One region of the Halomonas sp. GFAJ-1 genome, then DNA from elsewhere that is predicted to be linked to it. Evidence: predicted binding sites of a transcription regulator. Region 1 holds the regulator's gene; the other holds the start of a gene.

Region 1 (4,644 bases):
TTACCGTTGATGAAGCTCACCATAACGATAGCTGCATGATGGTGATGGGAAGCGAGGGGCGTGGCGAGCAAATTCTCAAAACAGACCAGGATAATGGTCTGATTTTAGCGGATGACAGTCAGTGGCCTGACGTGGCCGAGCAAATGCAAACGCTGACGAAAACGCTTATTCAATTAGGTTACCCGCCGTGCCCCGGCAACATTATGGTGTCTAACCCCGAGTGGGTCGGGACAGTGTCTCAATGGAAAAAAAATATTGTGAAGTGGGCCAGTGCCCGGGATGGCGATAGCTTGATGAAGCTGGCGATTCTGCTTGATGCCCACGCAGTGGGTGGGAATCCCACGTTACTAGAGAGCGTGCGGGAAGAACTCTTTGAGCGCTGCTCCCGAGACGAGCTGCTGCTCTCTTACTTTGCCAGAACGGCCCTGCGTTTTTCGACACCGCTGACGCTCTTTGGCTCGCTGAAAAAGCCCCAGCACGGTATTGATATAAAAAAAGGCGGCATTTTTCCGATTGTGCATGGCGTGCGCACTATGGCGCTTGAGCGACGGATTAAGGCAACGTCGACGCTGGATCGTTTAGATGCCCTAGCGACGGATGGCCGGTTGGATCGTCGCTTCGCCGATGATTTGGGGGAGGCATTAGCGCTGTTTACAGAGCTGCGGCTAAAACAGCAGCTTCAAGAGTTGGATGGTGCGTCCGGTACGCGCACTAACCGTGTGGTCGTGCAGGAACTCTCCTCCCTTGAGCGCGATTTGCTTCGCGAAGCGATGCATATTGTTAAAGATTTCAAACAGCGCCTTTCCCACCGATATCATCTGGAGTATTCGTGAGCGGCATGCGATGGTTAGATCGACACGTGTCGCTATTCAGCGGCTCCCTGCGCACCCTCCTGCAGCGAGAAAGCGACCGCCGCCGGTGTGTTGGCTCTCCCTATGCATGGCTATTCCAGCCCTATATGGGGGAAGAGCAGGTGGCCCTTGCGTGTTATGCGTCTGCAGGTGAGCACCCGGTGATTAGTGTGGCAGCAGTGGTGCTGAGCCAGCGCCATGTTCAAACCAGCAGAGCCTGGGTTGCCACGATAGCGAACACCCGTAGCGCAAATGCCGCTACGCTTAGGCGCCATCAACACGTTTATGGTACGACCGTCGCTTTATCGCCCAATGCAGAGAATCTCGGGGCACTGGCTGAGTTTATTGGCAACCGGCCCTTAATAGGCTGGCAAATAGACCGCTCTCTTGATCAGCTAAATATGCAGTTCAAGGAGGCGCTTGGCTTCGGTTTGCCCAATGCGCAGGTGGATGTCGCCAAGCTTCATCATCGCCAGCTGCGACGTTTACACCCCCAGGTAGATATCGGCAACGACTTGGGCGAGGCGCTAGAGCGATGGCAACTGCCCGCAATGAACAGCCACGGGGTGCTAAGTGAAGCTGCTGCGAGTGCGCTGCTGTATATCCGTTTGCAGCGTGAGACTGCCCAGGTGGCTTAAACCCGCTGGGTTTCTGTTGGGTGGAGCTGTCGAGTATTGTTAGAATGGCCGCTGCTTTTTCTACCAGCGGCAGTGCCTATACCATGCAATCTCTTGATTATTTTGACCCGGCGACCATCGATGCCGCCCAAGCGGCCAGCCAGCAATCCCTACCCGACACCCAAGACGCAAAACAGAAGCGTGAATTCAACAAGTTGCAAAAACGCCTGCGTCGCGAGGTGGGTAACGCAATCATCGATTATCAGATGATTGGCGAAGGCGACCGGGTGATGGTGTGCCTATCGGGTGGCAAAGATAGCTACACCATGCTTGAGATTTTGCGCAACTTGCAGCGCAACGCCCCGGTTAACTTCTCACTGGTGGCGGTGAATATGGATCAGAAGCAACCGGGTTTTCCAGAGCACATCCTGCCGCAGTATTTGGATAAGCAGGGGGTGGAGTACCATATTCTAGAGCGGGACACCTACTCGGTGGTGAAAGAGAAAACACCAGAAGGAAAGACCACGTGTGCACTCTGTTCGCGACTGCGTAGAGGGTCGCTGTATGGATTTGCTGAAGAGATTGGCGCTACCAAAATTGCTTTGGGTCATCACCGGGAAGATATTTTAGAAACGCTGTTTTTAAATATGTTTTTTGGCGGGACTTTAAAAGCTATGCCGCCTAAGCTGCTATCTGATGATGGTAAAAATATCGTCATTCGTCCGCTTGCTTACTGCAAAGAGGCGGATATTGCCGAGTTCTCCCGGCTAATGGAGTTCCCCATCATTCCCTGTAATCTGTGTGGTTCGCAGCCCAACCTCCAGCGTCAGGTCGTTAAAGATATGCTGGCAGAGTGGGATAAGAAGCATCCTGGGCGGCTGGAAAGCATGTTTAAAGCGGTGACGAATGTGGCCCCCTCCCAGCTTGCCGACCGCCAGCTATTTGATTTTGCAAACCTTGAAAGCAAACAAGCAGCACTGATGGCCGGGCGCATTCAAGCATTTAACGTGGGGTAGCGGTCTGCTCGTCCTCTTCGGCCAAGATAATTAACCGCTGCATGTCGAGGATATTAATTTCACGCCCTGACACGGCTACCACGGCTTGTTGCTGGAAACGGCTAAGAATGCGGCTGACGGTTTCTACCGCGAGGCCCAAGTAATTTCCCATATCCGCCCGGGACATAGAGAGCCGGAAGCTGTAGGGGGAGTAACCACGCCGACGAAAGCGGTCTGAGAGCGTGATTAAAAAGCTAGCGAGTCGCTGGTCGGCGGTTTTGCGTGATAGCAGGCGCATCATGCGGCGGTCATCTTTCAGCTCTTTACTCATGCTCCGGTAGAGCTGTCCCCGTAGTTCGGGAAGCTCTTCAGAGAGCGTGTCCAAGCGGTCGAAAGGGATTTCACAAACGGTCGTGGTTTCCAAGGCAATAACGCTGCCGGGGTAATAGTTTTCATCAATGCCGTCTAACCCCACCAGCTCGCTGGGCAGGTAGAAGTTGGTAAGCTGGTCGTTGCCATTCCCTTCGCTGGTGACCTGTTTAAGGCTACCCGAGCGAACGGCATACACACTGGTAAACGGGTCTCCCTGGCGAAACAGCGGCTCACCTTTTTTAAGCGGTGCCCGGCGGCGGATAATAGCGTCAAACTGCCCCATGTCCTCAAGCTCAAGGGCCAGCGGTAGGCACAACGAACTAAGGCTGCAGGTTTGACAGCGTGCTTCTTGCAGCAGTGAACGTCGGGGGCTGGCTTGGTGAGGCATGTAATTCTCCGTTTATCATTTGCCATGATAGGCGCCAGGCAAGAGCGCCTCAATAGGGTCACATAATTTTTGAATAACGCTGAGACGACTGGCCGGATAAATAAGCATCGAAGGCCATGGCAAGATGACGAATAAGCAGTCGGCCTGTGGGTGTGGCGCTCAAAGAGAGGCCGTCACGTATCAGCAAGCCGTCCTGTTCTGCCGCGTGAAGCTGCTCAAGAACGGGAGAAAAGTAGTCAGCAGCATCAATTCCCCAGCGCTGGCCTACTGCTGCTAGATCAATTCGCATATCACACATTAAGCGTTCAATAACGTCTCGCCGTATTAGGTCGTCCTGATTTAATCTTAAACCTTTTGCTGTTGCTAGCCTACCTTGATCTAGTGCTGCTTCAAAGTGTTCAAGAGAGGTTGGGTTTTGCGCATAAACGTCATCCACGCGAGAAATGGCTGAGACGCCTAGCCCTATCAGATCACACTGAGCATGGCTGGAGTAACCTTGGAAATTACGCTGAAGTGAGCCGTTGCGCTGGGCAACCGCCAAGCTATCATCCGGTCGGGCAAAATGATCCATACCAATGTGTACATAGCCTGCGCTGGTAAGCATCTCAATAGTCGTATGCAAAATAGCGAGTTTCTCATCGGCACTTGGTAAGTCTTCCTCATTAATACGTCGCTGAGGCGCAAAACGAGTGGGCATATGGGCATAGTTAAACACTGATAGCCGTGCTGGGTTTAGCTCAATAACCTGCTGCAGTGTGTCGGCAAAGCTCTGCTCGGTTTGAAAGGGCAGGCCATAGATCAAATCGAGATTAAGTGAGCGAAAACTTAGACGATGAGCTTCATCCATTAATGTTTCGGTGAGCACTCGCGGCTGCACACGATTAATCGCTTTTTGTACCTGTGGGTTTAAATCCTGTACGCCAAGGCTCAGCCGGTTAAACCCAAGTGACTGTAAGTGGCGTAGGGTAAATACATCGGCTTCCCGTGGGTCAATTTCAATAGCGTAATCACGATCAGGCGACATGGATAAACCAAAGCGAGCGTCTAAACGGTCAATCAGGTCGCTCATTTGTGCAAGCGAGAGAAACGTCGGTGTACCACCACCCCAGTGCAACTGTTGTACTGGCCGCTGAGTATCTAGGTGGCGGGCGGTTAGAACCATTTCACGGTCGAGTCTAGAGAGATATGGCTCTGCCAGCTGGGTGTTTTTGGTAGCAATCTTATTGCAGGCACAGTAAAAGCAAATTTTGCGGCAAAAAGGCACGTGCACATAGAGCGATAGCGGTCTTTGGCTCTGATTGCTACGCTCAAGCGCCTGGGTAAAATCATCTGCGGTGAACTGCTCATTGAAAGCGAGCGCGGTTGGGTAAGAAGTGTAACGGGGGCCGCTTTTGTCATAGCGGCGAAGCAGCGCTTCATCC
Region 2 (4,644 bases), on a different contig from region 1:
CTGGTCAAGCACATGGCATGAGTTTTTTACTCTTAACTTTTACTGGCGGTGAATGAATGCATCAATCAACCGAAAAACAACCAAACCAGCAAATAATAAAGCAAATATAGTAGGTAGCAGATAGTCAGCCCGAGTGAGAACCCACAGGTGGTATATGCCGAGACCTGCGGAGATATAGATCAGCCTGTGCAACCAGTGCCAAGCTTTCCAACCCATTTTAGCGGGCACCCATTGAAAAGAAGTCAAAGCTAACGGTATAAGCAGTAGCAGTGCAGCAGCTCCATAGCGTATGTATTCAAGGGCAACCATTTCATGCCAAATCCACTGCCACTCCCAGTACTGCTCCAACCCCATCCATGAAAGCATATGTAAAATTAGCCAAAAAAAAGACCACAACCCTATTTGACGACGAGCCTTCATAAACCCTAACCAGCGTGTAAGCCGAAACGCAGGGCTAAACGCTATCGTGGCTAACAATAGTGACAATCCAACCCTGCCAGAGAAATGAACAACGGCTTCCGCCGGATTAGCCCCTAGATCACCGTAATGCCACTGCCATGTTAACCATAAGCCTGGCAGTAGACCTGCCGCGAACACGCATAAACGAAAAAAAGATACTGGCGTTGCTTTAACTGCCATAAATCACTCACTGCTAATCAATAATGTTTTTGAAGATCCATACCTTTATAAAGATGAGCGACTTCCTCGCCATAACCATTGAACATCAGCGTTTCCCGGCGGCCTGACTCGCCAATCCTACGCTCTCTTGCCTGCGACCAACGGGGATGATTAACATCCGGGTTTACATTGGCATAAAAACCATACTCTTCAGGATTACGCGCTTGCCAAGAGGTAGTGGGCGGCTCTTCAAGAATACGTATTTTGGTAATCGATTTAATGCTCTTAAAACCGTACTTCCATGGCACAACTAACCGAATGGGCGCACCATTTTGATTAGGCATTTTTTCCCCATACATGCCCACAGCTAGCAACGTTAACGGGTGCATTGCCTCATCAATACGCAGTGCCTCTCGATATGGCCAATCGATAATGGAACGGCGCTGGCCTCTTAAATTATCTGGGTCATATAGCGACTCAAATTCAACATACTTAGACCGGGATGTTAGCCCATGGTGATTGAGCAGATCCGCCAGAGGTATCCCAATCCAAGGAATGACCATCGACCACGCTTCCACGCAACGTAATCGGTAAATACGCTCCTCTAAAGAGTGGCGCTTAAGCATATCTTCAAGTGGTATAGCCCCTGTTTTGTCCAGCTCCCCTTCTAGGGAGATACTCCAGGGGTCAACTGGCAAATTGTGAGCAAAAACTTCAGGATCTCGTTTTCCTGTCCCAAATTCATAAAAGTTATTGTAGGTAGTGGCATCTCGAAAGTCGGTAAGCGCTTCACCGCCGGCCAATTCTTGGCTCGGCAAATCATTCTCAAGCGCGGGCTTAAGTACACCTGCCCAAGCATGCGCTTTTTTTGTCAAAAACATGCTGGGAGCCAGCATGACGGCAGCCCCAACAGCAAAACCCTGACGCAAGAAGTGACGACGATTGTCGAATACTGCCTTAGGCGTCACTTCCGATTCAGGAATAACAGGGTATCGGTAACGCGGCATATCACCTCCTTACTATAAAAGACTTAAGACACGTTTTATCACCAGGGTACCTCACCCTCCTTCCTCCATAACCACCCAGCGTAGAATAAACACTAAGCTTAGACAGAAATTGCGAGAAAACTTGACCCAGCGCAAGCCACCCCCTTACCCGACTATTACACTTGGTTGAAAACTAATATTAAAAGCACCTACCTTGACTAAGGCTAGATTAGCAAACTGCAGGACTAGCCGTTGTAAGTGCTATTTATGAGTGCTACTCATGCGAGGGGATCATCGATGAAAATGACGAAAAAAATTCTGCCCGGCATTATTGCCAGTGCAGCATTAATATCTACTGGGGCCATGGCAGCGGAAGACGGTTTTGAGGATTACCGCGACCGATTTGAGGCGTTGCCATACTTACCCCCTATACCTGCGCACAACTCACTTACCAAAGAGAAAGTTGAGTTGGGTAATATGCTGTTTTTCGAGCCGCGAATTTCTTCCAGCGGTGTCATCAGCTGCGCGACCTGCCATAACCCTGCATTGGGTTGGGCTGACCGTATCCCTCGCGCAGTGGGCCATGACGGCCAAGTCGGTGAGCGCAATACACCAACAGTCCTAAATAGTGGTTTTTTTGAAGCCCAGTTCTGGGATGGCCGCGAACCAGATCTAGAAGGGCAAGCACTTGGGCCTATCGAAGCCGATGTCGAAATGGCAATGGATCTTGAAATGGCGTTGGAACGCTTAACGGAGTTTGATCTCTATCAGGAGAAATTTGCTGAAGCCTATCCTGATGACGCAGATCCAATCAATGCCGACAACCTGGCCAAAGCACTTGCTTCTTTTCAGCGCACACTTAATACGCCAAACTCACCGTTTGACCGCTACCTCCGCGGTGACCTAAGCGCCATCAGCGACCAAGCTAAAGATGGTATGGCTGCTTTTGTTAACAATGGTTGTATTGCTTGCCACAGCGGGCCAGCGCTAACAGATAGCCGCTTCCATGCGATCCAAGTTCCAGGCTCAACCGACCTAGGCCGCTACCTAGTAACTGGTGAAGAGAGCGATAAATATCGCTTCAAGACACCTACGCTTAGAAACGTAGCCGTCACCTATCCCTATATGAACAATGGCGCTACTGAAACGCTAGAGGAAGCGGTCGCTATCATGGGCGAGGAGATGCTTGGCCGGGAATTTGATGATGCAACGATTAACGACATCACCGCATTTCTGCATACGCTCACCGGCGAGATGCCTGATTTCGAAATTCCAGCTCTCCCCTGACGCAGGCATTACACCTGAGTTAGCTATCACAAAACTGCCGGCCTTGCGCCGGCAGTTCTCTTTTATATACTCAACTTAAGCACGCTCTAAACGCCGCTTAAGTTCTTCGCGGCGCCCCTCACTAGTAAATGCTTCTTCTATCGCATTGCGATTTAACGTGCGAAAAACATCCTCACTCCAACCAAATGCTTCAGCACACGCCAAGTGATTTGTAAGCAAGCCACCCCCAAAGTACGCCGGATCATCTGAACTGATCGTGACTTTTAGCCCTTCCGCTAGCAGGATCGGGAGCGGATGGTCGCTCAATTGCTCAACCACCTTTAAGCTAACGTTTGAAAGCGGGCAAACGGTTAAGACGGTTTGCTGCTCACGAAGGCGCTGGATCACAGCGTTACTCTCTAAGCAGCGCACACCGTGATCAATACGCTGCACATCAAGCACATCGAGCGCTTCAACGATATAGTCCGCAGGCCCCTCTTCACCAGCATGGGCCACACGCACTAAGCCAACATCTTTAGCACGTGCAAACAGTGCCTGAAATTTAACGGGTGGGTTATCGCGCTCAGCACTATCAAGACCAATCGCATCCAGATGCTTCCAATAAGGCGCCGCTTGTTCAAAAACATGCAGCGCTTCATCCGCTGGCCGATCACGCAGGAATGCCATGATCATGCCAACAGACAAATCTAACGATGTTTCAGCCTCTTCTTTTGCTTGCAACAAGCCCGCCATCACAACCTCAAGGGGCACGCCACGCAGCAAGTGCGCTTGCGGGTCAAAATGCATGTCTATATGCACTACTCCCTCTTCGCGCGCTCGTTTAAAATAATCCATCGCCAAATCATAAAAATCTTGCTGGGTGCGCAGTACATCCATGCCTTGGTAGTAAAGATTTAAAAATCCTTGCAGATCATCAAATTGATAAGCTGCTTTCGCATCTTCAACCGTTGCATAAGGAAGCTCAATGTTATTGCGTTTCGCAAGCTCAAACATTAATGCTGGCTCAAGAGAGCCTTCAATATGCAAGTGAAGCTCTACTTTTGGCAGCCGACGTAAAAACTCATGCATATCGAATTCCTTTTTTTGCTTAGGTAACTAGCTACTTATGCCAGTATCAGCAATTAGCTGTCCCTCAGCAAGCCGCCAAGTGTACTCAACTCCGGGCAATAAACTCGCATCATCTACTTGATGAACAAAGTAAATCACTGTTTTATCCTGCAACCAGTCATCTAAAGCACGCGCTAGATGCTGTGCCGTTTGCGCATCAACACCAGCAAAAGGCTCATCCAGCAGCACCACGTTTGGACTACGTAAAAATAAGCGCGCTAAGGCAACCCGCCTGGCTTGCCCACCGGATAGCTGCTGCCCCTTCTCCCCTACTGACGTGCCCAGCTTTTGTGGCTGCTGCTGCGCCCAATCGCTTAACGCCACTTGATCCAAGGCACGCCATAGCTCCTTGTTGCTAGCGCTAGGCTTTGCGATACGTAAGTTTTCCGCCAATGATCCATCGAAAAGATCAACCTGCTGGGAAAGCATAGCGAAATGTGCTGCCCGGCTATCTTCTGTCAATGTAAACGGCGCAAACCCTGCCACGCTGACATCACCACTAGAGGGTGAAGCTCGCCCCATAAGCAGCTGAGCAAGTGTCGACTTACCCGCGCCGGAGACCCCTGTTATCACCGCTCGCTTAGCGGCTGGCAGCACAAACGAAACATTACTTAACGCGGGCTCAAGCATATTTGGATAGAAAAAT

What was found. The regulator FNR, encoded in region 1, switches genes on or off when oxygen is low (the NO sensors DNR and NnrR bind a similar motif). The targets are predictions, from matches to a motif close to TTGATNTANATCAA.
Region 2: the regulator FNR is predicted to act here: its motif matches at 1,747-1,760, upstream of MOY_RS02365 (cytochrome-c peroxidase).

What each region holds. Positions count from the first base shown of each region.
Region 1 is NZ_AHBC01000005.1:20,197-24,840, forward strand. Features, by position in the region: gene MOY_RS01880 (putative nucleotidyltransferase substrate binding domain-containing protein) at 1-833, shown strand, start outside; gene MOY_RS01885 (DNA polymerase III subunit epsilon) at 839-1,489, shown strand; gene ttcA (tRNA 2-thiocytidine(32) synthetase TtcA) at 1,573-2,484, shown strand; gene fnr (fumarate/nitrate reduction transcriptional regulator Fnr) at 2,471-3,223, opposite strand; gene hemN (oxygen-independent coproporphyrinogen III oxidase) at 3,282-4,644, opposite strand, start outside.
Region 2 is NZ_AHBC01000008.1:204-4,847, forward strand. Features, by position in the region: gene MOY_RS02355 (sulfite oxidase heme-binding subunit YedZ) at 40-639, opposite strand; gene msrP (protein-methionine-sulfoxide reductase catalytic subunit MsrP) at 657-1,625, opposite strand; gene MOY_RS02365 (cytochrome-c peroxidase) at 1,902-2,891, shown strand; gene MOY_RS02370 (adenosine deaminase) at 2,967-3,959, opposite strand; gene cydC (thiol reductant ABC exporter subunit CydC) at 3,987-4,644, opposite strand, start outside.